Regions from separate parts of the Lysinibacillus sp. FN11 genome, predicted to be linked through region 1. Evidence: riboswitches for the same ligand, from Rfam matches in the RefSeq annotation. Region 1 holds a riboswitch; each other region holds the start of a gene.
The links. A riboswitch is a leader RNA that binds a small molecule or an ion and turns the genes downstream of it on or off. The one in region 1 is predicted to bind cobalamin.

Region 1 (7,813 bases):
GGAATCAGTTGGCTTCATTTTCTATATATACCACGGCAACAAATCCTCCATTTTCTTACCTGGCTTACTTGTTTTATCTGTTACGATCCATGTGCCGTCTTTCTTTTGCAGTTGATAGCTTACATTTGTACCATCCGCCCTTTTAAAGAGCATATAGCCTATATTACCCTTGATAAAGGTAACAGGGTCTATGACATTTTTGTAGGGAATCTTTCGCTCAGGAAATAAAATATGGGTCACTATTTCCTCTGCAATCGTAGCAAGGGGTTTCATATCACTATTTATTTCAGCTTGATATTGCAATTGTTCGTAATGATAGGAAGTATACGATGCTAAGTCCAGCTTAAAACTCTGCTGTATATCTAACAGTGTTGCCCTATAGAATGCGTTTATTGCTTTTTCTACATCATCTGCCTCATGTATATAGCGAAGTGTGCTGACACCAGTTGGACTGACTTCAAATGTAATGATTTCCTTACTGTAGGGTGGGGAATGTGCATGCTCAAAGGTAGTAGCTTCCACGTCAACCCTAAAGCTAAACTGACTTTCTCTGACAATCTTTAAAATTTTCACATCATATAAGCCGTACTGCTTAGGATAGCCGTAGTAATGATCAATTTCCTTTTCGATAAATGGATTAAGGATTGTAATGAATGTGTCCCTGATCATCAGCTTGTTCACCTTGCGCATAAATCTTACATGGCACAATGAACATAGTGAAGATAGCCATTAAAACATAAGCAAATTTTTTCATGGAATAGTGACCTTTCTGCAGGATGATACTTTATAGAGTGCACCAATCACAGCAAATTATCGAGCATTTTTAAAGAAAGGAGTTGAACAATGGGAAAAATAATACTGCCCTTTTTATGTATGCTTTTGTTATTTCCAACAGCTACTTGGGGGTCAGAACCTGAAGGCTTAAAATGTCCAAATCCAGATGTATTGATGAAAACAACGGAGAAAGACAAAGATGAGCTTAGGCAAGCATTAGCTGACATCATTCCAAAAGTATATGGCTCAAGCCCTGATTATCAGGAGTGGCAAATTGAGGTGATAAAGCCCATGCCCATATTAACTGGCATGGAGGAGAATTACTATAAAATGGTGGTGAACTTCTGTGGAGAAAATGTGACTAATCACTCCTGGTTTGTTCGATTAAGGTTTCCAAGATTACTGCCAGCGCAAAGTGCATCACTAGGTGAGCTATATATCGTGAAAGAGACAAATACTAGATGGGTCCATTGATTTCAATATCATTAAAAAGGAAGAATCCATAAAATGGATTCTTCTCTTTACGACATCGCTACCGTTTTCGTTGCTACAGTTTGTTGAAATGCCTGATCATGCTCAACAATCACCATTGTGAGATGGGAGCTTTTTATAAGCTCTTCAATCTGCATGCGTGAATAGATATCAATAAAATTGAGTGGTTCATCCCAAATATATAAATGAGCCTTCTCACACAAGCTTTTAGCAATCAGGAGCTTTTTCTTTTGCCCACCAGAATAATGAGAGATATCCTTCTCAAATTGAATACGCTCAAAATCCATCTTGCGCAGGATTGATTTAAATAACGTCTCATCAATACCATACTCTTCAATAAATTCCGATAACAATCCCTTTAAATGGGATGTATCCTGTTGAACATAGGAAATGACTAGACCTGAAGCTAACTTTATGGAGCCTGTATGTTGGATGGGCTTACCTAGAATAAGTTTTAACATACTACTTTTTCCGCTTCCATTTTTGCCATCTAAAACAACTCGATCCCCTTGTGCCACTTTGAAGCTAATAGGCTTATTCACGATATGGTTATCGTATTGAATGGATACATCTGTTACAGCAACCATTTCTTTAGATGAACATGATAATGGCTCTACTTTCAATGACTCAGTTTTTTCCACATTTTTTAGCAGCTTTGATTTTTCCTCAATAGCTCTTTGTTGTCTGGATTCCAGATTCTTTGCTCGTTTCATCATCTTAGCTGCTTTATGCCCGACAAAGCCTTTGTCCAGCTTTGAACCTGAATTGGTTGTGCCATTTTTGGAGGCTTCCACTTGATTAGACCATCCTACCGAACGCTTTGAGGATTGTTTTAATCTGTCGATATCTTTTTGCAGTCGTTGATTGGTTACTTCTTCGTGCTCCTGCTGTCGATCAAAATTTAACTTCCAAGAAGAATAGTTTCCACTTTGAACGTCAATATTGGCTCTATTGATCGATAGAATATGGTCAACGCAGCCATCTAAAAAGCTTCTGTCATGTGAAATTAAAATAAATCCTTTTTTCCTGCGAAGATAATCTGAAACCGTCTTTCGTGCATCCGTGTCTAGATGATTGGTTGGCTCATCAATTAATAAAAATTGACCCTCTGTCAAAAACAACGCAGCAATCAGCACCTTTGTTTGCTCGCCATTGGATAATGTTTTAAAAGGACGATACATGACCTCTGCATCTACATGTAGGTAAGCTATTTCACGTAGACATTCCCAATCCTCTGCCTGAGGACAAATTTCCTCAAATATTTCGTGGGTATATTTATTTGGATTTGAAACAGGGTAGGGGAAATAAGTAAAGTCTACAGAAGAGATGATTTTTCCGCTATACTCATATTTTCCTAATAACAACTGAAAAAATGTTGTTTTACCTCGTCCGTTTCTACCGATAAATCCAAGTTTCCAATCCGTATCGATTTGAAAGTTGACATTCTCAAAAATATTGTCAAAGCTGCTTGGATAAGAAAAAGTTAAGTTTTGTACTTGTATCATGGACATGATAATTCCTCCTTTGTATTACAACAGTTTACTTTTCATACAAAGTCGGTCTATCCATCTATGTTTTATTTCTCCGTATAAGCAGATGGATATTAACGACTTATACGGAGTGTTACATGCGTCACAATAGTTTCTGAATCGCTCATATTTTTCCTCTCCTTTATGGGTAAATGAAAGGTGCAAAATCAACTATGAAAGCAAGAAAAAAATCCCTCCACTTGTGCATTGGAAGGATTAGTCTTTCACTGAATAAATACGATTTGCCATTTGTGTCATGACAAATACAATGCAAACTGATTGTTAAAAATGGATAGACTAACCCTATATTTTGTGTTTGAAATCATTCAATTCAAATGAAAATATAGTTTAGTTCTTCATTGTCCATTCATCAGTCCTCTCATAATTGTCTTTTTATAGTAACAAATTTTTTTACAGAATACAATGTAACCTTATTTTCAATTCTAAACTGTCATTATCTAACTGATGCCGCTAGCTACAAGTAGAAATAGAAAACACATACATAGAGTAAAGTTGAAATTGCTTAGGACAAGCAATACAGCAATGATTAATTAATATTTTTAATTTAATAATTAATTTTATTTATTTTATAATTAAAAAAATCAATTTTTATTATTTACATATTTAATTTCTTTGTTATATAATCAACTTAACTTAAAGGAAGGAGTTCACTATGGCTTATCAAGTAATCACAAATTGCCCTGTCTGTAGTAAAACATTAAAAATTACGAAGTTACAGTGTTCTCATTGTCACACGACCATTGAAAATGAATTTGAATTGTCGAAGCTAGCATCCTTATCACAGGATCAGCTTCATTTTGTGGAAGTATTTTTAACCTGCCGAGGAAACATTAAAGAGGTTGAAAAGGAACTGGGGGTTTCTTATCCAACAGTTCGAGGCAAGCTAAACGACATTATTTCATCCCTTGGCTATGCTCAAAAAAAGAAAAATGAAGTAGACGAGAAAAAAATTGTAAGCATGCTGGAAAATGGCGAAATCACAACAGATGAAGCGATAAAGCTCTTAAAAGACGAATAGGGAGGAACGGACCATGAAAGAGGAAATCACAAAAGTGTTAACCATGATTCAAGAGGGAAAAATTGATGCGGATAAAGGATCAGAGCTGATTCAAGTGCTACAACAGAAAGAAGAATCAGAGAACAAATTTGTGGAAAAAACAAAGTATTTAGAAAAAACATTAAAGGTTCGTGTTGTATCCACCGAAAATGATAATGTTACGGTAAACTTGCCGATTAAACTTGTCAAAGCCGTACTTATGGCAGGACACAGCATCGCTGCGAGTATTCCACAATCAGAAAAATACGTAAAAGATATCGACATCAATCTTCTTCTTGAAGCAATCGAAAATGAATTAGACGGACAAATTGTAGATATAAAATCAGCAAACGGGGATTCCGTTGCAGTCTTCATTGAGTAGAGGCGACGAATGTTGCATGTAAAAGTGAAAGCAAAAGATGTTCGCTTTACAGTCCCAGTTCCCTATACCGTGCTAACCATTGTCCTCTCCATTTTAACTTCTAAATGGATTCAGCAACAAGCCAATAAGTGGACAAAGGCATACTTCGATCGAAAGAACATAGACTTTACCTTTCCGCTCATCGACAAAGAAATGCTAAAGCCGATTATCAAGGAACTACAAAATTATAAGGGACTCGTGCTAGTCGATGTCAAAGCTCAGGATGGGACTGAGGTTAAGATTAGACTATAATCCCAAAGATAGAATGGTTAGAGCATGTTATGATAAAAGCATGCTCTTTTTTAATGAGTGTCATTTGAAACGTGTAAGAGATGATAATTATTTCAGGATTTACATATAGAAGCTACTATTTTTCAATGGTACTTAAAATAGAACATTTCTTTCAGAATTCTAGATACATTTTGATAGATAAAGATGTTCATCGTTTAAAATAGATTTTTGATTTGGGTATAAATGATTAGTGGTAATCTATTTCGAACTACATAATTAAAAATACTGAATAATCCAAAAATAAAGAAGTTTAGAATCTTGATTTACTTTTCATTTGAAGGATGGTACACTTAAAACTATTGAACAACAACTATATATTGTGTTCGTTTTACAAAGGTGCTACTATATGTAGTTTAAAAGGGAAGTTCGGTACAATTCCGACGCTGTCCCCGCAACTGTGAAGCTGACGATGATTGCAACCACTGTGCATTTGCATGGGAAGGGAATCAGAGAATGAAGCAAAGCCAGGAGACCTGCCTTTATAAAACAAATTTATCATTTCTTCGGGGATTAAGAGATGGGAACGTCAGTATTTTTGGTATGTTAACGTTTCCATTTAGCCTATCTCTCTAGAGGAGATAGGCTTTTTATTTTATGAAAAGAGGGATTTCTATGAAACTTTATACGAAAACAATTTGTCCAAAATGCCTATGGGTAAAATCTGAACTACAACGTGCAGGACTTGAAGCTGAAATTGTTAACATCGATCATGATGAACAGGCAAAGCAAACGATTATTGACGCAGGTTTTTTAAGTGTGCCTGTTTTAGAGATGAATGAAACTTTTATAGGAGATGTTCAGGAAATTGTTTCTCAAATTGAGTTGATTGCTCTATGATCGTTTACGCGAGTCGTACAGGTAATGTCCGAAATGTTGTATCCAAATTAAAGGCAGAATGTATCGAGCTCTCGGAGGAATTGCGATTGAACAAGCCCTATCTTTTAATTACCTACACAGATGGTTTAGGTGACATTCCAGCAAAGGTACAACGTTTCTTAGAAAAAAACAGGGATTTTTGTAAAGGAGTAGTTGCCAGTGGCAATAGTAATTTCGGCCATCATGTATTTGGCGCTGCTGGTGAGAAAATCGCCGCTACCTATCATGTACCCTTAGTAAGGAAATTAGATTTACGAGGTAATCAAACGGATTACGAAGCAATACAAACGTTTTATGAAACGAGGGTAATGAGATGAAAACCTATTTAAAGCTTAATAATGACGTACTGAATCGTTATAGTACAACTGGATTACTTGAGTTAGAAAAGGACCGCGAAGCTACGCGCCGCTACTTTTTAGAGTATGTTAACGTACGTTTGCGTTATTTTATAGATATTGAGGAAAAAATCCGCTATTTAGTTGATGAGGGCTACTATGAGAAAGCATTTATCGATATGTACGAGATGGAATTTATTAAGAAGCTGTACAAGAAAGCCTATGATTATAATTTCCGCTTCCCATCCTTTATGAGCGCAAGCAAATTTTATGATAGCTATGCTATGAAAAGTCGTGACGGGGAAGAGATCTTAGAAAAGTATGAGGATCGTATTGTCATTATTGCTTTGTATTTGGCGCAAGGAAACACAACTCTAGCAGAACGCTCTGTCGAAGCAATGATGGAAGCCTACCAGCCAGCGACACCAACTGCTTTAAATAGTGGTAAGAAAGCACGTGGTGAATTAGTCAGCTGCTTTAAATTATCAATGGATGACTCCATGAATAGTATTGCCGAAAATATTGGCTATTGTTTAGAGCTATCACGCCTTGGTGGTGGAGTTGGGGTCAATTTAACAGATTTACGTCCTTTAGGTGATCCAATTAAAGAAATATTAAATCGTGCAAGTGGTGTCATCCCAGTAGCGAAACTGTTAGAAAATTCTTTCAGTTATTCGAATCAGTTAGGGCAACGAAATGGCTCAGGTGTTGTCTATCTAAATATTTTCCATGCAGACATAGAAAATTTCATATCATCAAAAAAACCAAATGCTGATGATAAAATTCGCCTCGCAACCCTTTCAACAGGGATTATTATACCTAGTATTTTCTTCGAACTGATGAAACGTGATAAGGATATCGTCTTGTTTAGCCCATACGATATTTTTAAAGAATACGGTAAACGTATGTCTGAGCTTTCCATTTCAGACATGTACTACGAGCTACTTGATAACCCAAAAATTCGTAAAATTAAACGTTTAAATGCACGGAAGCTTTATACAGAGGTGAAAAAAGCACAATTTGAATCAGGCTACCCGTTTGAAATCTTTGATGATAATGTCAATAAGGTACATCCTTTAAAAAATATTGGACGTGTCAAAATGTCCAATCTATGTACAGAAATTCTGCAAGTGCAAGAGACAAGTATCATTACGGATCAGGATCAACCAAATGACTATGGATTAGATGTATCGTGTAACTTAGGTTCCATCGATATCCATGCAGCAAGTAAAGTGAATGATTTCGGCGCATTAGTCGATACAGCGATGCACCTATTAACAAATGTATCGCAAATGACGCATATTAAAAATGTACCGTCTGTTGCAAAAGCCAATCAATTAATGCATTCTGTAGGGCTTGGCTGTATGAACCTCCATGGGCATCTGGTGACGGAGGGCATCCTGTACGGCTCTAAAGAGTCTATTGATTTCATGGATCACTTTATGGAAGCGATGAACTATTATTCACTGAAATCTTCGATGGAAATGGCAAAAGAAAAAGCTGCAACCTTCTATCGATTCGAGGACAGTGATTATGCATCTGGTAGCTATTTTGACCAATATATCAATAAAGCTGAGGAAGAATTGTCACCTGTTGTATTGAAGGCACTTGGCAATATTCCAATCATTACGAACAAGATGTGGGAAACGTTAAAGCAAGATGTGATGCAATATGGGCTATTCCATTCCTATCGTTTGGCTATTGCACCAACTGGTAGTATTTCATATATTCGTAGCTGTACGGCTTCAATCGCTCCATGTACAGAGCGCGTAGAGGTTCGTGATTATGCCGATAGTAGAACCATTTATCCAATGCCTCATTTAACAAATGACAATAGTCATTTATATGTGGAGGCGTATGATGTGAATCCTTATGATTTAATTGATTTATATGCAGCTTCTCAAAAGCACGTTGACCAAGGTATTTCCATGACGCTTTATGTAACGGACAATTGGACAACCGAACAATTGGCTAAAGTATACATTTATGCGTGGGTAAAGGGCATTAAGTCTGTTTACTATGTTCGTCAACGATTACA
Region 2 (7,813 bases), 160 kb from region 1:
GTGATGGCACAGCTCAAACAATCAACATGTGCAATTTCTCCACTCGATAAGGTTATTTTACGCATCAATATTCCCCCTACTTACAGAAGAAGGACGGTCCTACAAAACCGTACTTCTCTCGCTGTTATTTTCGTTCAAATATTTGATATTGGAATGTATAGCCTTCTGGGGCTGTTTCAGGCTCCTCTGAAGAGACTTGAACAAAATCTTGCTCATAGCTCGGGAAATAGGTGTCTCCCTGAAAGGCGTGATTAATTTTTGTGATATACAAGCGATCAGCTATCTCCATCACTAAACGGAAAATTTGCTCGCCGCCAATAATCATCACCTCAGGTACATCTCCAGCTAGCGCTAATGCTTCTTCCAAGCTCGTCACAGTTTCAATGCCTTCTGCCTGATAGTTTTCATCACGTGTAATGACAATGTTGCGTCGCCCTGGAAGTGGTCGACCGATGGATTGAAATGTTTTACGTCCCATAATCATAGGCTTGCCCATTGTTTTTTGTTTAAAATACTGCAGATCCCCAGGTAAATGCCAAGGCATCCCATTGTTATATCCGATGACGTGATTGTCATCATGTGCCACAATTAAAGAAATCATACTGTCCCTCCAAATACTTTCGTCCCTTTTATTATAAACATAATGCGCTTATTTCACCTATTTTTAAATAAATAAACATTTGTTACACCTAAATCCTATTAAAATTATATGAATAGTTTATAATAAGAATAACAAACCTCTCAATAAAGGAATGATGAAGATGATAACTTTAAGAAAAGAAGCTGTTCAATATCTAGAAACTCAGCGTGCTGGTACACCTTATTACAAAGTTTCACCGCAGGAAGCGAGAGCCATGCGGATGGTTACACAATGGCAATCTGCACACAAACCGAAGCTAGCATCCATTGAGGATCACAAAATTACAGTGCGAGATGGCGAACAAATTACAGTTCGGCTTTATACGCCTGTACTCGGTAAAACATTACCTGTTATTGTTTATTATCATGGTGGAGGCTGGGTCTATGGCAATCTAGAATCTGTTGATGCAGGCTGCCAGCTATTAGCAGACCAGGCACAGGCGATTGTGGTATCAGTGGATTACCGCTTAGCACCTGAATATCCTTTCCCAATACCCTTACATGATGCCTACGATAGCTTAGTGTGGGTGCACGATCATATGGAAGCCTTAGGTGGCGATGCAAGTCGATTATCAGTTGCTGGGGACAGTGCTGGCGGAAATTTGGCTACTGTGGTTGCATACTTAGCTACTGCACTAGAGGGACCATCGTTACACGCTCAAACACTCATCTATCCTGTTACAAATGTCGATTTTTCAACAGTATCTTATCTGGCATATGGTGAAGATTACGGCTTAGATACACAAGCCATGCAGTGGTTCTCTCATCACTATACAGAGGAAGCAAACTTCACAAATCCACTTGTGTCCCCTCTTCAGCTAGAGGAAGTCCGTAACATGCCGAAAACGTTTATTATAGCTGCAGAGGCAGATGTACTCTTTGATGAGGGTCTAAGCTATGCACAGAAGTTAAAGGCTGCTGGTGTGGTAGTGGAACATATTACAATGCCAGGTTTAATCCATAGTTATTTCAGTAAAATGAATTATTTTGAAGACGCAACGATTGAAACCGTGACAAAAATTGCGCAATTCCTGAAATAAGTTTGGCTATCCCGTGCAAACAGTGCGATAATAGAGCAAAACGTTTTTTAAAGGATGACACTATGACACAAACAATAGCTCTACAAATACAACAGCCCTTTTCTGATCAATTAAAAAAAGGCTTCCCACTTATTTCAAAAGATGCGGTTGATGCACGACGTTTACCTGCTGAGCAAGGAACACTCAAGCTCATGGATCACCATAACCGTTTTATTGGAACAGGTTACTATGGCGTCCAAAACAAAGGGATTGGCTGGGTACTAACGACCGATCCGAATGAAACAATCGATAAAGCTTTTTTTATAAAAAAATTCAAAAAAGCCATCGACAATCGTGCTGCATTTTTTAGCAATGAAAACACAACAGCCTTTCGTGTGTTTAATGGTGAAGGAGATGGCATTGGCGGTCTCACGATTGATTTTTTTAACAGTTACTATATGGTAAGCTGGTATAGTGAGGGCATTTACTCATTTAAAGAAGTGGTGTATGAGGCGCTTGCTGAGACAGTGGACTACCAAGCTATTTATGAGAAAAAACGCTTTGATACCAAAGGACAGTATATCGAGCAGGATGATTTTGTGATGGGCACGCCAGGAGAATTTCCTATCATGGTGAAGGAAAATGGTATGACCTATGCTGTGCATTTAAACGATGGCGCGATGACAGGGATTTTTCTCGATCAGCGTGAGGTACGATTGGCTATTCGTGAGCGTTATGCCAACAATACAGATATGCTGAATACATTTTCCTATACAGGAGCATTTTCTGTGGCAGCCGCTCTAGGAGGAGCCATCAAGACAACGAGTGTAGATGTGGCAAAGCGTAGTCTAGCCAAAACGATTGAGCAATTTAGTGTCAATCATATTGATTATGAGGCTCAGGATATAAAAGTCATGGATGTCTTCCATTATTTTAAATACGCACAGCGTCATGCTTTACAGTTTGACCTTGTCATATTAGACCCACCTAGCTTTGCACGTACGAAGCAAATGACCTTTTCAACGGCAAAGGACTACCCTAAATTACTAAAGGACACGATTGCCATTACCGCTAAAAACGGCATCATTGTGGCTTCCACAAATAATGCCAGCTTCGGCATGAAAAAGTTCAAAGGCTTTATCGACCAAGCCTTTAAAGAGACTCATACACGCTATAAAATCGTTGAGGAATATGGTTTACCAAAAGATTTCCGTGTACCACGTGAATACCCTGAATTTAATTATCTGAAGGTCGTGTTCATCCAGAAAATCGACTAACCAATCGAGAATCACACCATGCTGTGATTCTTTTTTCTGTATCATTAAATAACGGTTCTTATACAACAATTTATTTATATAATTATAAAGCAAGTAGAGAAGATGTTTGGTACCTTTATAATAAAGGTGAACAAATCCTTTACCATGAGATTTTTCAAAAGATTGAATCGTTATAAACAATCATACAGGGCTTTTCTATTAAAAGTAGCCTAAGAAGATATTCTCTTCTTAGGCCACCCTATTATAGATATTTTACAAACCAATCACGAATATATTCAAGTCGATTAATTCGCAATGTGGGCTTTCCACTTCTTGACAGTTCATGATTCGCCTCAGGGAAACGCACGAATTTTGTTTGTTTTTTACGATACTTTAAGGCGATAAACAATTGCTCTGCCTGCTCAATTGGACAACGATAGTCTTTTTCACCATGTAAAATCAATAATGGTGTCTCCACTTTGTCTACATACTTCAGCGGCGAATGATGCCATAGCTTCTCTATATCATCGAGTCCTGCTTGAATTTGCCAGTCTGTAAAGTAATAGCCGATATCACTGACACCAGCAAAGCTAATCCAGTTCGAAATGGAGCGCTGCGTCACAGCTGCTTTAAAGCGATTTGTATGGCCCACAATCCAGTTAGTCATAAAACCACCGTAGCTTCCACCAGTTACTCCTAGACGATCCTGATCAATAAAATCATAGTGCTCCAGAGCGTAGTCTACCGCTGCCATTAAGTCCGCATAATCATTACCACCATAATCGCCACGTACTGCATCAACAAATTTTTGGCCATAGCCATGACTACCACGCGGATTAGTGTAAAGCACTGCAAAACCTTGTGCAGCAAGGATTTGGAATTCATTAAAGTAGGTATTGCCATACATTGCATGTGGACCACCGTGGATTTCAAGAATGAGAGGATACTTCTTCCCTGCTTCATAGCCAACTGGCTTCATAATCCAGCCATTGACCTTCCAGCCTTCTGCACCTTCAAATTCTATACTCTCTGGAACAGCTAATGTTTTGGTCTTTAAAAATTCTTCATTAATGGACGTCAACTGTTCTGTGTCACCCGTTTTTAGGTTCACATAAAACAGATCGCCTGGATTGGTCGTTGTGCTAATAGCCACAATAGCCTGATCGTTTTGCGCATCAAGTGAGAAGCCATAAACATATTGATCATCATGGATAGCTGGGTAAATTTCGCCATCTACATTTCCGTAATAGATCGCCGCATTGCCGTGATCTGTGACTTGGAAGTAGAAGCTATGATTATCATTCATCCATTGCACACGTGGTGACGCTACACCTTGCAGGAAATCACCGATGACAAAATCACCGACAGGCGCATCAAATTCACTTGTTACACAGTTTAGTAGTTTTTGCTCCATGTCATAAATCCAAAGCTTCGCTTGTGTGGCATTTTCAAATTCACGTTCTCCTCCTACAAAAGAAAGATAGCGACTATTCGGAGACCAAGCCGTTTGGTAATATGCTCCCGAACCTTCTGTTAGCTTGTGACTCTGTTTCGTTTCAAACTCCAATAAATAGATATCCACATTGAATGAGAAATCTAAATCCTCCGCTTTATCTGCTAAATACGTAAGGTATTTGCCATCTGGCGACCAAGTACCCAGATGGAAGTACTCTTTGCCTTCTGTCACTTGTTCTAGCTCTCCTGATTCCACATTGACAATGGCAATATGGGTAAACTGTTCCATATCAATAAATCCACCAGCATCCGATTTGTGTTTCATTTTCTCGATTTCTAGTGGCTTTAGATCTTTATCCTTTTTCTTCTCATCCTCCGCTTTATCTAGGATGGTTTCATCTTTCCCTAGCACGACTGAAAAAGCAATTTTCTTGCCACATGGTGACCAGACAGGGGATGTCGCTCCATTTTTACAATGTGTCACCTGTTTTGCCTCTCCACCTGCTTTCGAAAGAACATAAATTTGTGACTTACCTGTTCTCGTTGACAAAAATGCAATTTGACTGCCATCTGGTGACCAAACAGGGGAACTCGTTCTATCTTCACAAAATGTCCATTGCTGTGGTGTTTTGTCCTTCAAGTTTATGTAAAACAAATTCGATATATAGTCATTTTTCTTCTCGTCCATACGAGTCTCTACATAAACTACCTCTGTCCCATCTGGTGAAAGCTGTGGATCTGCTACTGATTTTAAGCGATAAAGATCTTCTGGTTGAATCCCTTGTTTCGATGTCATGTTCTTGCTCCTTTGTATTGTAATTTTCTGTGCCTTACTACAATACTTCGACACCCTAAGTAATATTCCTGCTATTTAATTGAATTTTTTACTAGTTCCCAATATTCTGCGGACTTTGTTCTGCAATAAAATTTGTAAAAGGGCTCATTTGGGCGAGCATGCTCCTTATATAGGTTGATCAGGTGCAGTAAAAAATCTTCAATTTGTGTGACGTCTACCCTCTTAGCGAATAACGTACCAGCCTGTGCCTTTGCTCCCATCGGTACTGCCCCTAAATAGACATCAAAGCTTTCTTGATGGTAAACGAGTCCAATATCATCATAGACTGCATTGTAGCAAGCTGATGCACAGCCATTAATATTGACACGCACTCTTGCAGGTACCTTCATCCCCGCTATGGCATGATAGAGCTGTTCGGTTATCGGCGCAGCCTCCATTTTCTCCCCATCACAAAAATCGCAGGCCTTCATGGCCATGATTGGACCAGAGGGAGCAACATAGAGACCTGCTTCCTGTAAGGCTTGCACCGCTTCTGTGGCATCGCACGTTGGTATGGATACGAGTATACTATAGGAAGCAGAATATTTTATCGCCCCCTTTTCGCCAGCAATTTCGGCTATTTTTTGAAGTTGTGCAGGCGTATAATGCTTATTAATAATGCCAGGGCTAACGGCTAGACGGGTAAACTCACCATGACGGTTCAGTGTCTCAAATGTTTGATCAGGTACATTTTTTTGAAATGCATTCATTTTTATCGCTCCTTATAAAAAAGGAGCTAGCAAAACGCTAGCTCGAATGGATTAAAAGTTTTCAGGATAGAAGCCCTTGGCTAAAATTTCAATGGCCTCTGCTGCACGAACCCCTTCAGACGCTGCTGAAAGTGGCAGGATGACAAAGCGCTCATTTTTGACCGCTTCCATCTCCTTCAATGCTGGATCATTTTTTAAGAATTGGATCTTTTGGTCTGCCGTTGTTTCACCGTAATCAATCACGACAACTACCTCTGGGTTGCGGTCTACTGCATCTTCCTTCGACACAGTTGTCCATCCTGATTCCACATCACCAAAGATATTTTGACCACCCGCGATTGTCACCAGCTCATTCATAAAGTTTTGACCAGCTGTAAATACATCCTTTTCACCGCTATCAAACACAAGAACACGTAATTTTTCGCTATCTTTTGGTAATTTAGCTTGTACTGCCTCTACATCTTTCGTCATTTGCTCAATTAAAGCTTCGCCACGATCCTCAATACGGAAAATCTTCGCGATATGGCGAATATCAGTGAAAATATCCTCTAATGTTGGCTTTGTCATGTTGGAAGCCGTATGTAAATACGTATGGATGCCTAATTCTTCAAGCTCTTCTGGTGTGCCTACACCCTTTTCGCCAAAGCCACTTTTCCAGCCTGCATATAGGAAATCTGCCTCGGCATCAATGACTTGCTCCTTCGTTGGGTATTGATCGGAAAGCACAGGGACTTTGTCGTATGCCTCTTGCAGTGGCTCATAGATTTTATCATCTAAGTAAGCTGTCCCTACCATAGAATCCTCTAAGCCAAGTGCTAGCATAATTTCTGTCACATGCTGATTTAAGCTAATCGCTTTTGTTGGTGCTTCCGTATATGTTTGACTTGTGTCATTGTTTTCAATGGTTACTTCGGCTGCCGCCTCAGATGGCTCAACCTTTTCACCTTGTGCTGCTGATTCCGTTTTGTCTTTTGCATTACAAGCCCCTAAAACAGCGACCAAGGCAATGATCATCATTAGCCATATACTTTTCCATTTCTTCATGTCCTTTTCTCCTTTGTTGTTAAAATATAGAAAGAAATCAGAGATTTCTTTACTACCCAGGTGTTTGGAAGGGCATAAAAAAACCCTCTTGTCGCCAAGAGAGTAGCATAGTGAAATAACGGTATATTACCTGTATCACTATCCCCATCCTCGTGGTTCTTAGTCAAAAAATACATACTGGCAGGTATCCTGGCTTAGGTTCATCATCTATACGCCTTCCCATAGTTTCACTACAGTGGCATGCTGTATAGACTCCCCATTTACAGTTGCGGGACAGCATCGGAATTGCACCGATTTCCCTTTTAAGCAAATGACAAATGCCATTTGCACCAATACGTTCTATAATGGTCAATACTATTGATAGACTAGCAGAAGAATATTTATCGCGCAATCAGTAGTATGACACTAAAAGTATAATCATCATTATATTAGCACTATTTCGACATAAAGACGAACTATTTTACAAGAAATATAGAAGCTAGTATTCTGTTACAATAAAAAGATAGCATTCTATAGAAACGAGGATTTCTTATGTACAAAACAATTGGTGTACTTGCGCACGTGGATGCAGGGAAAACGACCTTTTCTGAGCAAGTACTTTTTCATACAAATAGTATCCAAGCCCGTGGTCGAGTTGATCATCAGGATACCTTTCTTGATAATCACGAGCTGGAGCGCAGACGAGGCATTACGATATTTGCCGAGCAGGGGCGTATGAGCATTGGCGATGATACATACACATTGATTGATACGCCAGGGCATGTCGATTTCTCCCCTGAGATGGAGCGTGCCATTCGTGTGATGGATTATGCCATTATGATCATTAGCGCTGTCGAAGGGATACAAGGCCATACA
Region 3 (7,813 bases), 1.8 Mb from region 1:
TTCACATCGTACTATATTAGAACAGAACTTCAATAATGAAACACTAGCACATGTCGTTCTTATGGAATCAGAAGCAAGTACAGATGTCGTGGTGACTGACCATTTCGGAACAATCCTTGCATCCTCACAACCACATCAAGAAATGAGTGATCTGATTCGTGAGATAGAGGGGGAAATACCTTATGAAGGAAGGGTTTTACAAGACAATTGGCAAGAAGTTAAAGCTATTGCGACCATAAGCCCTATTCAAAATCAGCAAGGAACGATTGGCTATGTATTTATGTTTCAAAATACCGATTCCATCCATGCATTAATGAAACGGCTCAATAAGCATTTTCTCATCGTGGGTATTGTATCTGGTCTTGTCAGTATTGCAGTCATTGTTGTTCTATCTCGCAAGTTGGCTAAACCACTTATTCAAATGAAAGAGGCTACATTGAAAATGAGTAAGGGTGATTTTACAGTCGCTCTTTCAACGAATGGAAAAGACGAGCTTGGGGATTTATCAAATGCTATCCAGCTTTTATCCAATGATTTAAATCATCTAAGGCAAGAGCGTAAGGAGTTTTTATCGAGTATTGCACATGAGCTTCGTACACCGCTAACTTTTATTAAAGGCTATACAGACATTCTTGCTAAACGGGATTTAACAGGGCAAGATCGTCAAAAGTATTTAGCTATTATAATAGAAGAAACAAATAGACTTTCTAGATTAATTAAAGATTTATTTGATTTAGCGAAAATGGATGAAAACTCATTTGTAATTGAAAAACATTGCTTACATTTAGAGCCGTTTTTCACAAGCATTGAAGAAAAATTAAGTCCCGCTTTTCAAGATAAAAGTATCTATTTGGTTGTCCGTTGTGATAATGGCTTAACACTATGTGCCGATGAAGCAAGACTTGAGCAAATCCTGATTAATCTATTAAATAATGCATTAATCTATTGTGCGCCAGGAGATATGACTACAGTCACTGTAAAAAAAGACAGTGGAATTTTAAGCATCACCGTTGAAGACACAGGGAAAGGAATTCCAAAGAAGGATTTACCATATATTTTTGATCGGTTTTATCGAGTGGAAAAATCACGTAGTCGTGCTTTAGGTGGATCTGGACTTGGGCTTGCTATTGTCAAGGAGCTTGTACAAGCACATGGGGGAGAAATAAAGGTTAGAAGTGAAATCAATAAAGGGACTACTTTTGAATTATCATTTAAAGGAGTAGAAACGAATGAAAACGATTTTATGCATTGATGATGAACCAAGAATGTTAGATTTATTAACCCTTTATTTGGAACCGCTATTTCTTTGTAGAGCAATGACTTCTATACAAGAGGCATTGGATTTTTTAGAAGAAGAACATGTGGATTTAGTTCTTTTGGATATTATGATGCCAGAGATGGATGGGTGGCAGGTTTGCCAGGAAATTAGGAAGTTTTGGGATGTTCCTATCATTATGCTTACTGCAAAAGGAGAACACGCTGATATTGTAAAAGGTTTAAACCTTGGTGCTGATGACTACATTTTAAAGCCTTTTGATGAGGAAGAGTTGTTAGCACGCATACATGCTGTATTAAGAAGAACGATATCTGTAGAAAAAGTGATTAACTTTGAAGGGCTTTGTCTAGATCGAGAGTCCTTTGAAGTATATTTTCAACATAAGGCAATTCCATTAACACCAAAGGAATTTGCCATGCTCGCCCTATTTTTAGATTATCAAAATAGAGCATTTTCTAGAGAACACCTTATACATGCCGTTTGGGGATATGATGTAACGATTGAAGATCGTACCATTGATTCACATGTACGTAATTTACGAGAAAAATTAAGAAAAAGTGGTTTTCCTGCGGATGATTACTTGCAAACCGTTTGGGGCATCGGCTATAAATGGCATAAGTCTGCAAATAGAAAGCGAATGGAACATAAAAGCTAGAAATAACCTCTACCAGAATTGAAGGTAGAGGTTATTTCTATTATTTTGGACTAAGCTCTTCTTCTGTTACCCATTTATGATTTGTTACAGCTTCACCACTTGTAGTGGAAGTATAATCGACCATGTATACAGTTGTTTGCACAGCCTCGTCAATAAGGACAGTCGCATTTTCCATACCTTCCATATGTGTTGCGTCCGTTTTTACTTCTGTTCCAGGAGCCAGTGGTGCTTCTTGTGGGTCAATTAATTCTTCATGAATCACCCACTTATGCTTTTCTATTCGCTTTCCACCAGATGTAGGCTCATAGGAAATAACATAGGCAGTTGTATTATAGGCACCTACTATTGTTGCTTCTGCCCCTTTCATACCTTCCATATGTCCATCTGTAATAATGGCTGTGCTCCCTACAGGAAATTTCGGGTATTCAGCTTTTTTTAATGTTACTGGTACATCGCCAGAACTTGAATGGTTCATTGTAGAATGATCCATTTTTTCAGAAGTTTCATTAGAAGTGGACGCTGGTTCTGTTTGATCCTCTGTACAAGCCGATAAACTAATTAGAGCGACTACTGATAATAGTCCGACTGACCATCTTTTATTGAATTTCATATGATATCCTCCTCACTATGTGCTCCTAATGTAGCAAATAAATGTGCAGAAACGATGGATATGACCCTATGAAAAACATTTCTTTAGTCTGGCACAATTAGGTGGGGAGATATGCTATTGAATGGGCATGATCTTCAATGTTTTTTGTAATCTATGGGCGAAGATACCAGCAAAAATAGCTAAAATAATATCTTTTGGTAGTGGAGGAATCATCCAAAGCCAAGCGAGCTTATATGAAAAATTCTCTGGCGCACTTGCCCAAAGCTTATAGGCAAAAAACATCCAATTTGTTCCTATCAAATAATTTATAGCCGTTGCTACCAAAGCAGCTACGATAAAACTTTTCTTTGTCCCGCTTCGTTCCACGATCAACCCTGCAACAAATGCCGCTAATATAAATGTAATAATAAACCCAAAGGTAGGGCTTAAAATTTGGCCAATTCCACCACCGAAACGAGCAAAGACAGGAGCTCCCGCCAATCCTACGCACATATAAATTGTACAGGCGAGCGCACCTTTTCTACTACCAAGAATAAGCCCTGCTAAAGTTGCAAAGAAGGTTTGAAGCGTAATGGGTACACCACCAACTACCATAAAGGGTGCAAAGGAAGTGATATTAGCACCTACCATCATTAGCGTTGAAAACAATCCAATGTAGGTAATGTCAATAGTTCTTAACTTATGGTGACTATGTTGTGTAACAGTTGCCATGAATTTCACCTCGTTTTATAAGTTATTACTGCTAGTGTAAAAAACGAATGCTATTGTGTCAACCTTATTATTATTAATAGTTAACTCAAATATTGGGTTAAATAGAAGTAGACTATCTATCTATAAAAATGTATGATAGAACCGTCACAATTTTATAACTTCAAATACTATTGGTGTGACATTTTTGAATGTCACTTAAAAGGGAAGTCGGTGGAAGTCCGACGCTGTCCCGCAACTGTAACGAGGAATCCTATAATATGATTTGCCACTGTTTAAGAATGGGAAGGCAATTATAGGATAGTGAATCGAAGCCAGGAGACCTGCCATTTAGTAATACCTGTAATGCCCACGAGGATGCAAGCAATTACGGACAATAGCTGGATATTTTTCTGACTTTGTTTAATCTAGGGTATTTCTATGCGCATTTTCGCATGGGATACCTTTTTTTATTGCTTCATTCATCAATATTCAGTAGGAGTTTAAAACAGATGAATAAAAAATTTATGTTATTTTCCTTCGTACTTTTCATGGTATTAATTGTTTCAATGACCTTTGCTGTAATGGTTGGCTCAGTTTCAGTTACACCGTTATATGTATGGAAAGTTATTCTTTCTAAAATTCCTTTTATACAAACTTCGATCGAGCAAGATTGGAGTCGCTCTCAGGAAATCATCATCTGGCAAATAAGAGCACCTCGTGTTTTGCTAGCTGCTATAGTAGGAGCGGGGTTAGCCATTGCAGGGGCAGCCATTCAGGCACTTGTACGTAATTCTATTGCAGACCCGTATATTCTAGGGATTTCTTCAGGGGCAGCTGTAGGAGCTACTTCTGTGATTATTTTAGGAGCGTTTTCATTTTTAGGTATTTACGCTCTTTCAGTATCCGCATTCCTTGGTTCATTACTTGCCATTACACTTGTTTTTTTCTTATCACGTGTTGGGGGACGTGTCTCTATTTTCCGCTTGCTATTGGCAGGCATGGCTGTGTCCTTTATCTTAACGGCTATCTCTAACTTTATTTTAATGATGTCAAAGCAAGAAGGGGCCTTAAAGGCTGTTATGTTTTGGATGCTAGGTAGTTTAGCTGGAGCCAAGTGGAATAGTATTGTGATTCCAGCCTTCGTATTCTTGGTTGTATTTGGGCTACTATGGCTACACTATCGCAATTTAAATTTATTATTACTAGGAGAAGAGGCGGCAGTGACATTAGGCGTTAATCTTCAGAAATTCCGTATTCAGTTAATACTATTAGTATCTCTATTAACTGGTGTGCTTGTCGCAGTTAGTGGTTCTATAGGATTTGTGGGATTGATTATTCCCCATATTGTGCGTTTAATTGTGGGCTCAAACTATAAATACGTCATACCTATTAGTGCTTTAATAGGTGGAATATTCTTAGTGTGGGCAGATGCCTTTGCTCGAATCATTATTGCTCCTCAGGAAATGCCAATTGGTATTATTACAGCTTTTTGTGGGGGACCATTTTTCATTTGGCTTCTCCGTCGTAACAACTATTCTTTCGGTGAAGGAGATTAACGTCCATGACATTAGAAGCGAAACAAGTATCATTCTCCATTTACGATCAGCGTATACTACATGATGTAAGCATTCAAATAAAAGAAAAGCAATTTGTTGGATTAATTGGTCCTAATGGGAGCGGAAAATCAACATTGTTAAAAAATATGTATCGTCTCCTAAAACCTGAAAGCGGAACGGTAGTATTAAATGAGCATGATATATTAAAGCAATCAAGTAAATCAATTGCGAAAAATTTGGCTGTTGTAAGCCAAGAGACACCCGTATTATTTGATTTCACTGTGCATGATTTAGTCAGTATGGGAAGAACACCACATAAAAAGCTGTTAGAGCTTGATCAAGAGAAAGATTTTCAAATTGTTAAAGAGGCTCTTAGGCAAACGGGCATATCACATTTAGAGAAACGAAGCTTTAGTTCGCTTTCTGGTGGCGAGAAAAAGCGTGTCATGGTTGCAAGGGCACTCGCTCAACAAGCACAGGTATTAATATTGGATGAGCCGACGAATCATTTAGATATTCATCATCAACTTCAACTTATGGATTTAATTCAGACCTTGCATTTAACCGTAGTAGCAGCTTTACATGATTTGAATATCGCTGCTATGTATTGCGATCAAATTTACGTTTTACAGCAAGGGCGAATAGTTTGCCATGGTACACCAGAGGAAGTACTTACCCCAACAGTGCTACAAGATGTATTCGGTGTTTTTGCGGATATTCAAATACATCCACTGACAGGGAAGCCGTATCTTACATATGTTCCTGAACAGTTCACGAAGAGGTTTAGCCAAATATAGAAAGCGAGATCTTCTATTAGATACATAAAACATCCTTTAAGGAGTGACTGTATGCAAATAGCCTTTACGAAAATGCATGGTATTGGCAACAGCGATATCTATCTTGATCTTTTCCAACATGATTACAAGGAAGATATCTTTTGTGAATTGGCTCAAAAAATGGCCAATGTCCATACTGGTATTGGCTCGGATGGATTGATTATTATCCAACCATGCCGTATTAAATAAAATGAATACAGGACGCTTCCGATTTAAGAGTGGCGTCCTGTATTGCAGAGCCATTAAGATACTGCTTTTAAGCCTGCTACACCTATGATAATTGCTATGATACTGATAATACGTGATAGATTTTTAGATTCACCAAAGAAAATGATATTTACGAGTACAGCTCCAACAGTACCAATTCCTACCCAAACAACATAGGCAATACTTAACTGCAAATAGTTGAAGGATGCATATAAAAGGGCAAAGGACACACCAAAACCACCAATATATAAAATTAAGTTTCGTAATGTTTTCTGCTGACTATAGAAGCGTAAGCCAATCACACCTATAATTTCAGACAAAGCAGCTAAGATAATAAGTACCCAACCCATTATACATTCTCTCCTTTCGTTTGCACCTGCACTTTAGAGGAATTATCCGCTAATTTTAGACCAATCACACCTAATATTAAAATAATCATGAACAGTCCTTTAATGGCATTAAATTCTCCTTCGAAAATGAAAATATCCATTAATGTAGTACCGATTGCACCTGCTCCGGCGAAAATAGCGTAGACTGTACCAGTAGGTAAGCTCTCGCAAGCCTTCGATAAGAAATGAAAATCTATAGCAATGATTGTCACAATAATTATCCAATGCCACCATGAGCTTGCTACGTTAAAGCCAAATACCCAAAGCAATTCAAATAAACTTGTTAAAACGACGTACATCCATTCTTTTTTCATAAGTAAAATCCTTTCTATTAGGTAATGCAATGACTGACGTTCAGTCATTTTTGAAGTAAAAAAGAACGTCACTTTTATGGGTGACGTAGGCCAAGTGCGTGAGATAGGAAGTTTATAAGCTCAAGCTTGAGCAATTTCATTGTTTCATCCTTGCTATCGTCAAATAAATAAATTTGTTCAGCAGCAGATTCAATTAGACCAATCATCAGTTTAGCAGAACGTGTTGGGTCAATTGAATCACGTATCATTCCCTGTTGCTTGCCAGATAATAAGAAATGGCTCATCCATTCATAATAGGGTGCATATATATTTTCCCATTCTTTTAAATGCTCAGTTTGCGCAATACCTGCATAAATAAGTGCAACGATATCTCCATAATCTTTCGTGATTAAGAAAACCATTTCCACAACCTCTTCAAGTTGCTGTTCAAAGGGCTTATGACTTGAAATACCTTCATCTAAGGTAGCAATAATTCTTTCTACCATATTTTTTGCAATAGCTGGCATCACAGAAAGGCGTGATGGGAAATAAAGATAAAATGTTCCTTGAGCGATCCCAGCAGCTTTAACGATATCTGAAACCTTTGTTTTTTCTATTCCTTTTTCTCGAAAAACCTCAATGGCAGCTTGAATAATTTTTTCTTCTTTTGACATGAAATCCCTCACTTTTGCCATACTTAATTATTATGTTATAGAATAAGAAAAATAATGTCAATAAAAATGACTGATAATCAGTCATTTTTTTATCCGTGTTCGTTTGTAATTCCACAATTATGCGAAGAAGTATATTTTCTATATTTCGGGGAATTGTATAATTGAAAGGATTGATGGCCATGACAGAAATTAAGTTTGCACAATTAGACCCGCAGCAACTAGAAAAAATCAATGAGCTTGAAGAAAAGATTGGTGTAACATTAGTTGCCTATGATGCTTCCTCCAAACCATCACACGGTTCTGGCGCTTTTGAGTCAAATAATAGCACTACTACAAATCATCCATCATAATGAAGAGAAATGCCTTGCAGTAATGTAAGGTATTTTCGTTTTATAGATGTACTAAAAGGAGTGTTTGAATTGAATGAATTCTATGCTGATTTACATATTCATATTGGACGTACTTCTAGTGGAAGGGCAGTGAAAATTACTGGCAGTAAAACGTTAACATTAGCACGAATTTTAGAGACGTCTAGTGCAAGAAAGGGATTAGACATCATTGGGGTCATTGACTGTCACTCACCAGAAGTAATCGAAGAAATGGTGAGGATGATTGAACACGGAGAAC
Region 4 (7,813 bases), 170 kb from region 1:
ATTACTTGCTTTCGCGGGTATTCTTCGCACTAGCGCGGGTATTTCACTTGCTTCCGCAGGTATTCGTCGCACTAGCGCGGGTATTTTTCCTGCTTTCGCGGATATTCCTAGCGCAAGATCAAACCAAGCCCTCCAAAAATGGAGGGCTTGGTTTTATAGTGCACCGACAGCCTTCTTTGTTGGTTTGTCTATCAAATAAGCGGGTTCAACTATCACGTAGTCATGCTTGTTCGTAAAATCAATCAGTACCTTACCTGGCTGACTTTTTAATAGTTGTAGATGATCAATTAATTGCAGTAAAAGCTCGTGACCGTTGCCACGTGGATGCCAGTTGAAATGATAATCATTTAACGCTTGCACTGCTTCAATAAATTGTGCATATTCCTGCTGTACAAATGCGATGAGTTTGTCATGGTGAGGTGCTAAATCGTGTAAATACGTTTCGTAAAAGCGTATAACAATCGAGCATAATAAGTCATTGACACGAGCGGCACTTAAAACAGGCTTTGGCGCCAATGAGAGACGGTCAAGGTTGGGCTTTGCGCGTGTAGAATCAATGCGTGTAATTAAGTGATACGCTTCTCCATTGACCTCATAGACAATCGGATTGGTCGGCATGTACATCATAAAACTATTCGTCTTTGTTTTCAGTTCATCTGCTATGGCTGCTTTCGCTAAAAGATGACCGTCCACATCCCCATTTTGTATCCAAATAATTTCTTTATTATATAAAATTTGCTCAAAGAAGCGATCATTGCGAATCAGCTTCGTTGCTAATAATTGATCGATCAGAGACTCGACCACCATTCTTGTTTTCGCTTTCTTAGCAACTTCTGTGCGTGGTTGCTTACAAATGTTCAGATCTTCAAAAGGCGTTTCCAACATTGTCGTTACATGAATATTTGTCATATGTGCATCCCCTTTGCGTACATATTTTCAAAACAAAAAGGACTCCTACTTTTGAGGAAATCCTTCATTTTATCTTCTTTCATCACACAATGGCAAACAAACCCTAAGTATATGTGAATGAGTTCGATTGTGAACCCTTTCATTTACTATGGGCGTTTGACGTACTGTGACGAACAGAGCATTCTGTTTTGTCAACATGCCACCTCCTATTCCTCGTAGGTTTATGGTGTGTACTCGTAACAGGCAGGTATCCTGACTCATGATCATCGCTTCTTTTCCCCTTCCCGTCCAAAGACAGTGGATACTGAAAAGTCGCTCACATTTACAGTTGCGGGACAGTGTCGGATTCACACCGACTTCCCTTTTAAGCGTTATCAAGAGATAAACGCACCTATTATTTATTAATATTAAATTGTAATTTAACACACTAATACATGTAGAGTAGATATTCTTTTTGTATTTCTGGTTTAAATTGTAATATGTATTCTAGTATTTGTCAAAAGACAAAAAAAGGGCTAACCCAAATTAATGAGATAACCCTATTAATTATACTAATTTACGCAAACCTGACCTCCATAATTGGTCGGTGAGGTCAATTTGCAAGGTTATCATTTGGACAAACTGTAAGGCAAAAATTAACCCTTGTGGGGATCTGCGTACTCGATTTGAGTACGGAGTTTATCTATGCGATTGTTTAGGTTTGAATGAAATATTGTGTCCATCAGATTTTAAGGATATATACACTGGATAGATTGGATGAGAAAAATAAAGGCTGTATTCTCAAAGATTGTTGCTGTAAAACGAAAAAGGCAGATTTAATCTACAATACGTGTAGATTAAATTCTACCTTATTGTTTTTTATTTAGTGAATCGAAATTTAACTAAAGCACTCAATTAGTCTAAGTATAATTCTTCACAAAGTTCGTTCGTTCCTTCCATCCATCAAGAATTAAAGGTAATATAACTCATCAAAATTATGAAGAAAAGTAACGTTTCAAGATTAACTAGAAAATTATTGGCTTTTACCTTTGAAAATAACTTGACTCGCTTTACTAAACTTGTATCCAGTACTATAAATAAATAATAAAAAATTAGTAAACTGGATAAAAACATAATACTTGCCATTAATATTTCTCCACCATTCCAGAAAGTAATTCCTAAAAATAATGCCCAAATACTTTTGAAAACATTTGCCAATCCTTCGAAAGGATTAGATAATGTTGCCATCATATACTCTCCTTGTTTATCTGTAATTGATTTATTACCATTATGTTTTACTATATATGTAATATGACCTGTTTGAAGTGTCATTGTAATCACTAGCAAAATTAAATAAACTAAGCCAAATATTGTCCCCACTTGTAGAAGTTCCGAATTTAATAATTGATACAAAGTCAATGGCAAAGGAAACCACATTGCATACATCAAAGCCATTAAGTTATGTATCAAAGCAAACTCGTTATTTTTAACCAACTTTTGAAATGTAAAAACAATAATTAAAAAAATCACTATTCCTATCCAACCCAAAATTATTGTAGAAATTAACATAAGTTCCCCCTAGACTTAGTTGATTTTTAATGTTTTTGTTAACTTGTTTCTTTACTTTAATACTTAAAAATAAGATATACCAATTTTAAATAAATTTTACATTTAAAACGAACAAAAATCCATTTTGCTTGTTCTACTAAACTGCGACGTTAGCTCAATAACAACAACCTTTACGAAAACAACCAAAATAAAATGGACTACTCAATTAAGAGCAGTCCTAGTTTATTCTTATTTATTTATTCTTTTAACTTCTTCGTATAGGTCATGTTTAAACTTAGCATCTTTCATATCTCGCTTATATTGCTCCCAATCATCTACCTCTTGTTTATTACCATGATTGCGGTAACACATTTCCTCGTCATACAGCAGCCCATCTCGGGATAATTCCTTACAATTAGTCACTTGGATATACTGTTTTGCTGTAAAGTAACCTACAAAGATAAAACCGATTAGACAAACAATAATAGTTACTTTCATTTGATTAGATACTTTCAGTTTCTCCACACCTTTCTCTATAATATATTATATATGGAAACATAATCCTATAATAGAAGAAAATAACCATATCTAATCACCTGATAAGTAGAGTACACATTCTACTATTTTTCACGAGATTGCATTTCGCAATTGAGAAAGGGTCTATACATTGTATATATACTTTTCTCCACCTGAGTGTGAGATGTTTCAATTCCTACTTAGTCAAACAATTGATAAGCAAAAGCCCGTAGTCTTACAGGCATCAGAGGATGGAAAGAATATATACAAACGCTTCGGGTTTAAAGAAGTCGGAGAAATGATTGTCTTTGAATAAGACTTCGGCAAGGCGTTCTTATTCACGCTTATCAGTATTTTCGAGCCTACCGTAATCATGAAGCCGACTTAAAATCCCTTACGCCGTCCTCTTCTGGCACGACAAAAAAGCCTCGCATATTTGCGGGCTTTTGGTTGTGCACATGTACTATTAGCACCTTCATTACGTCCCCAACACATACTGTGCTAAGACGCTTTGCACCTTATAAATATTTGTCGCCTTATTGAAGTTTTTTTGAATCGGTAATGAACTGCCAGACACCCATATTTTGAGCTCTGCATCTAAATCAAATGTTCCAGCTGTTTCTACTGAAAAATGCACGATATTTTTATAGGGAATAGAATGATACTCCGTTTTCTTGCCAGTCACTCCTTGCTTATCGATGAGGATCAATCGTTTATTGGTAAAAATAAACGTGTCTCTAATAATTTTATAGGCGTTCTTGACTGTCTCATTTGGAATTAATAAATCATGGACCTCCTCCTGTAGTTTTTCTAAATTCACCTCACTTGCATTGCCGATCAATCCATCAAATAAGCCCACTATCTGTCCCCTTTCGCTCTCGTTTATTTAATGTATTACAAAGAAGTGAGAGCTACGACAGGAAATGGTGGTATTATTTTGCCTATTGAGGGTGAGTGGTTGCGAATAATGATAGTTGCTTTAGTGTCTCTACTAGCCGTTGTTTTACTAGGATGTAATGAAAAACCAGATGATGATTTAGCTAAGGTCAGCATTTCTAATCGTGCTGAATTTGGCAAGATAAACCGTGATTTTAGTAAAAAATATCAGGATGAAGAATTACTTACACTATTCCAACAAGCCATTGCAACAGCTGTCAAAAACGAGGGTACCGTCAATATGGCTTCACCAGAACATAATGTACAAATAGTGGACAAGGCAGGAAACAAATATGGCTAGCATCATTGGTTAGGTGATAAAGGTCAAAACAGTAGTTTGATGCATGTCGAGGATACGCATACGATCTACACACTATCTGAGGAGTTCACTGGGAAACTAATTGCGCTGGTTCGACCATAAAAACACTTTCCATGTATTCTAGGAAAGTGTTTTTATGGTCCATCATTTCTACTTTGTGGCTTTTCGTAGTATTGATGAAGATGCTTATTTTAGGCTTAAAAAACCTAGAAAAATACTTTTCATTGCCTAAACCTGAAACTGGTTAGTTAACTTTTGTAAGTTATCCGCTTGGACACTTAAATCCTGTGTGACATGATTAACTGCTTGCATTGAGGCTGTTTGCTCGTCCATTGAATGTAACACAGCTTCTGTATAATTCGATAGCTTGCCCATGCCAGCTGCTATGGTTGTCACAGTGGATGCTACTTCATTGGCGCTACTTGAAAGCTGCTCAGCTGTCGTCGAAATATCCTCAAGCTGACTTGTCATCTGACTAACATGCTGTGAAATCGTGCCAAATGATTTTGTCGCTTCGTCAATGACATAAACTCCTTGTTGAACATTTTTCAAATCATCTTCTACTGATGAGGCTACTTGTTTTGTATCACTTTCTATTCCTACAACTAAATCTACAATTTGCGTAGCAGAGTGCTTGGATTGTTCTGCTAATTGACGCACTTCCTCAGCTACAACGGCGAAGCCTTTACCATGCTCTCCAGCACGCGCTGCTTCTATGGCCGCATTTAATGCTAGTAGATTTGTTTGATCTGTAATGGCCGTAATCATATCTGTCATTGATTTAATATCTGACATTTTAAGGGATAATTGCTGCATCAATCCACTTGTTTTTTCTGTTGAAGAGGAAATAAATTGCATTTGCTCTTTTGCCACATGTAAAATATTTGCACCATTTCCTGCTATCTCGCTAGCATCTTTCGCATGCACAAACACATCTTGTGTGGCTACTGTAATTCGCTCAATTCCATCAACGGTTTCTTGCATAGATTTAGCACTATCATTAGCCGATTGTGCTGCTTGCTTCAAGCCCTCAGAAGTCTTATCCATTTGTTGATCTACTTCTTCCACAGCAAGCGTAATTTCATTCGTACTCGCAGATAATTCCTCGATGCTTGCTGATAAATCTGTAGAGCTGTGCGCAATTTTTTGTGTCATTGTTCGTAACTGTTCCTGCATCTCTAAAAAGGATTTTGCTAGTTGAGAAATTTCACTATTGTCACGAACCTCAATGACAACTGTATCTAATTGGCCTGCCGTAATTGCTTGTGCAGCCTCTGTAATTTGTTTGATAGGCTGTATCACTTTGTAGTGGACATACACTGTGTAAGATAGTGTAATAGCGATTCCTACAATTGTTAACACGGTAGAAAACCAATCTAATGTTGTTACATTGGCTAAATCGATAAATAAAATAACGATCATTAAAACATTTAAAGCGGAAAAGCCAAGTAAACTCTTTTTTCGTAAACTCATTCCAAATTCCCCCAACTAAAATATGTATTCCATACCATTATTATAGTTGAATAATCCTAAAACACATAAGGATACGCTCTATTTTTATATGAGGAAAGGTCTACAAAAAAAAGACTATAGACAGCTTTTTAGGGCATGTCTACAGTCCATCATTGCTCGTTTTATTTTAATTTCATGATACTTGAACCCGCAATACCTGGGTGTGTCATTTCATATGGATCTAAAATTAAGTCTAATTGTTCTTTTGTTAGGACGCCTTCTTCAATACAAAGCTCACGAATTGAACGACCTGTTAGAATGGCTTCACGTGCTAGACGAGCAGCTACTTCATAACCGATGTGAGGGTTTACTGCTGTTAGCACCCCTACGCTTTTTTCTACATATTCTTTCATGCGCTCTTCATTTGCCTCAATATCTTTTAAGCAGTTTTCTGTAAACGCACGGAAAACATTATTCATAATGCTAATGGATTGGATTAGGTTGAACACTAATACAGGCTCCATTACGTTTAATTCTAATTGGCCAGCTTCCGATGCAAGAGAAATCGTATGGTCATTCCCAATTACTTGGAAGGCTACTTGGTTCAGCACCTCAGGCATAACTGGGTTGACCTTACCTGGCATAATTGAAGAACCTGGTTGACGAGCTGGTAACAGGATTTCTCCTAAGCCTGCGCGAGGACCAGAAGCCATTAAACGCAAGTCATTAGCAATTTTAGACATATTAATCATACAGATTTTTAAAGCGCCTGATACTTCTGTATAGGCATCTGTATTTTGTGTGGCATCCACTAAATGCGTTGCACCCTTTAATGGTAAACCAGAAATTTCAGCAAGATGCTCATCAACAGATTTAATGTAGTCTGGGAAGGCATTTAAGCCTGTTCCGACAGCCGTTGCACCCATGTTCACATCATATAAATTTGGACGTGTTTGACGAATGCGTACGATGTCACGATTGATCACGCGGCAATAAGCTTCAAACTCTTGTCCTAAGCGGATTGGCACGGCATCCTGTAAATGCGTACGACCCATTTTAATGACATGAGCAAATTGCTCTGCTTTTTGATGGAAAACGGATTGCATATAATCCATTGTTACTAATAATTCATCTATTAAATTTAACACAGCGATATGAATAGCTGTTGGGAAAGCATCATTTGTTGATTGTGACATATTGACATGACTGTTTGGGCTTACTGTGTGATAGTCACCTTTTTCTTTCCCTAAAATTTCTAGGGCACGGTTAGCGATGACTTCATTGGCATTCATATTAATGGAAGTACCTGCTCCACCTTGAATTGGGTCTACGATAAATTCAGCATCCCATTTGCCATCAATCACTTCTTGTGCTGCTTCGACAATTGCCTCACCAATTTCTTTTGATAATAGGTGTACTTCCATATTACTTAATGCAGCTGCCTTCTTCACAATCCCCATTGCTTTAATAAGTGAAGAGTGAATTGTGTAGCCTGTAATCGGGAAGTTTTCCGTAGCACGTAGTGTTTGAATTCCGTAATACGCCTCTGCTGGTAATACGCGCTCACCTAAAAAATCTTTTTCTATTCGTTGTGTTGACATTATTGTCGTCTCCTTTTATGTAATACTCACACTTGATAGTAGCTAATAAAAGTCGTATTGTAAACAGTCATTTTTCTGTAAACGAAAAAAATCCTTCAAAAAAGCAAAAAAATCACAAAAAACCGAGCGCATTTTATCTTGATTCAGCAAATGTTTTGTGCAATGAAAGCCAATGTAAGGTCCTTATGATTTGCTCATAGTATTTGCTCAAAATTCCACTGAAATAGAAGAACACCGTCAAAAGCGCCACGTCCTGTGGCATTGACGGTGTGACCAACTTCGTGTTGCCCCAAAGCCTCCGGCGAATGTCACAGATTTTGCAGAGGAGCTTTTCGAGCAAGCTCGAAAAAATCTGGATGCAATTACGCCGAGGCGAAATTGATAGAAACGCTCAGTTGCATATTATTTATTCGACGTTACTGTGAAACGGCTATTAACGTGCTGTGGGTTTTCTAATTCATCGACGACAGCCACTGCGTAATCGGCATAGCTGACATAGCTTTCCCCCGCATCATTTACTAGTAAGTGGTCGACTCCTGCTGTATAGCGCCCT

Region 2: it holds a riboswitch for cobalamin, as region 1 does, so the genes downstream of both, NP781_RS09260 (ABC transporter substrate-binding protein) here and NP781_RS10155 (glutaredoxin family protein) in region 1, are expected to answer to the same signal.
Region 3: it holds a riboswitch for cobalamin, as region 1 does, so the genes downstream of both, NP781_RS19710 (FecCD family ABC transporter permease) here and NP781_RS10155 (glutaredoxin family protein) in region 1, are expected to answer to the same signal.
Region 4: it holds a riboswitch for cobalamin, as region 1 does, so the genes downstream of both, NP781_RS09250 (hypothetical protein) here and NP781_RS10155 (glutaredoxin family protein) in region 1, are expected to answer to the same signal.

The regions. Positions count from the first base shown of each region.
Region 1 covers NZ_CP102383.1:1,893,983-1,901,795, forward strand. Annotated here, with positions in the region: gene NP781_RS10125 (DUF3888 domain-containing protein) at 22-669, opposite strand; gene NP781_RS10130 (hypothetical protein) at 844-1,248, shown strand; gene NP781_RS10135 (Lsa family ABC-F type ribosomal protection protein) at 1,296-2,777, opposite strand; gene NP781_RS10140 (DUF2089 domain-containing protein) at 3,469-3,834, shown strand; gene NP781_RS10145 (SHOCT-like domain-containing protein) at 3,848-4,234, shown strand; gene NP781_RS10150 (hypothetical protein) at 4,244-4,525, shown strand; cobalamin riboswitch at 4,882-5,060, shown strand; gene NP781_RS10155 (glutaredoxin family protein) at 5,177-5,401, shown strand; gene nrdI (class Ib ribonucleoside-diphosphate reductase assembly flavoprotein NrdI) at 5,398-5,757, shown strand; gene nrdE (class 1b ribonucleoside-diphosphate reductase subunit alpha) at 5,754-7,813, shown strand, end outside.
Region 2 covers NZ_CP102383.1:1,731,249-1,739,061, reverse strand. Annotated here, with positions in the region: gene NP781_RS09290 (HIT family protein) at 1-65, opposite strand, end outside; gene NP781_RS09285 (dihydrofolate reductase) at 125-601, opposite strand; gene NP781_RS09280 (alpha/beta hydrolase) at 762-1,679, shown strand; gene NP781_RS09275 (class I SAM-dependent rRNA methyltransferase) at 1,742-2,935, shown strand; gene NP781_RS09270 (S9 family peptidase) at 3,177-5,165, opposite strand; gene NP781_RS09265 (precorrin-3B methylase) at 5,237-5,914, opposite strand; gene NP781_RS09260 (ABC transporter substrate-binding protein) at 5,966-6,958, opposite strand; cobalamin riboswitch at 7,120-7,307, opposite strand; gene NP781_RS09255 (elongation factor G) at 7,490-7,813, shown strand, end outside.
Region 3 covers NZ_CP102383.1:3,726,649-3,734,461, reverse strand. Annotated here, with positions in the region: gene NP781_RS19730 (sensor histidine kinase) at 1-1,252, shown strand, start outside; gene NP781_RS19725 (response regulator transcription factor) at 1,230-1,931, shown strand; gene NP781_RS19720 (YdhK family protein) at 1,972-2,541, opposite strand; gene NP781_RS19715 (biotin transporter BioY) at 2,656-3,252, opposite strand; cobalamin riboswitch at 3,407-3,595, shown strand; gene NP781_RS19710 (FecCD family ABC transporter permease) at 3,741-4,787, shown strand; gene NP781_RS19705 (heme ABC transporter ATP-binding protein) at 4,793-5,584, shown strand; gene NP781_RS19700 (hypothetical protein) at 5,636-5,812, shown strand; gene NP781_RS19695 (DMT family transporter) at 5,866-6,180, opposite strand; gene NP781_RS19690 (DMT family transporter) at 6,180-6,533, opposite strand; gene NP781_RS19685 (TetR/AcrR family transcriptional regulator) at 6,608-7,186, opposite strand; gene NP781_RS19680 (hypothetical protein) at 7,366-7,536, shown strand; gene NP781_RS19675 (endonuclease Q family protein) at 7,606-7,813, shown strand, end outside.
Region 4 covers NZ_CP102383.1:1,721,794-1,729,606, reverse strand. Annotated here, with positions in the region: gene NP781_RS09250 (hypothetical protein) at 154-909, opposite strand; cobalamin riboswitch at 1,134-1,319, opposite strand; gene NP781_RS09245 (hypothetical protein) at 1,852-2,457, opposite strand; gene NP781_RS09240 (hypothetical protein) at 2,686-2,961, opposite strand; partial or broken gene NP781_RS09235 (acetyltransferase) at 3,134-3,268, shown strand; gene NP781_RS09230 (PH domain-containing protein) at 3,431-3,811, opposite strand; gene NP781_RS09225 (hypothetical protein) at 3,890-4,189, shown strand; gene NP781_RS09220 (methyl-accepting chemotaxis protein) at 4,436-5,680, opposite strand; gene aspA (aspartate ammonia-lyase) at 5,842-7,260, opposite strand; gene NP781_RS09210 (NAD(P)-dependent oxidoreductase) at 7,663-7,813, opposite strand, start outside.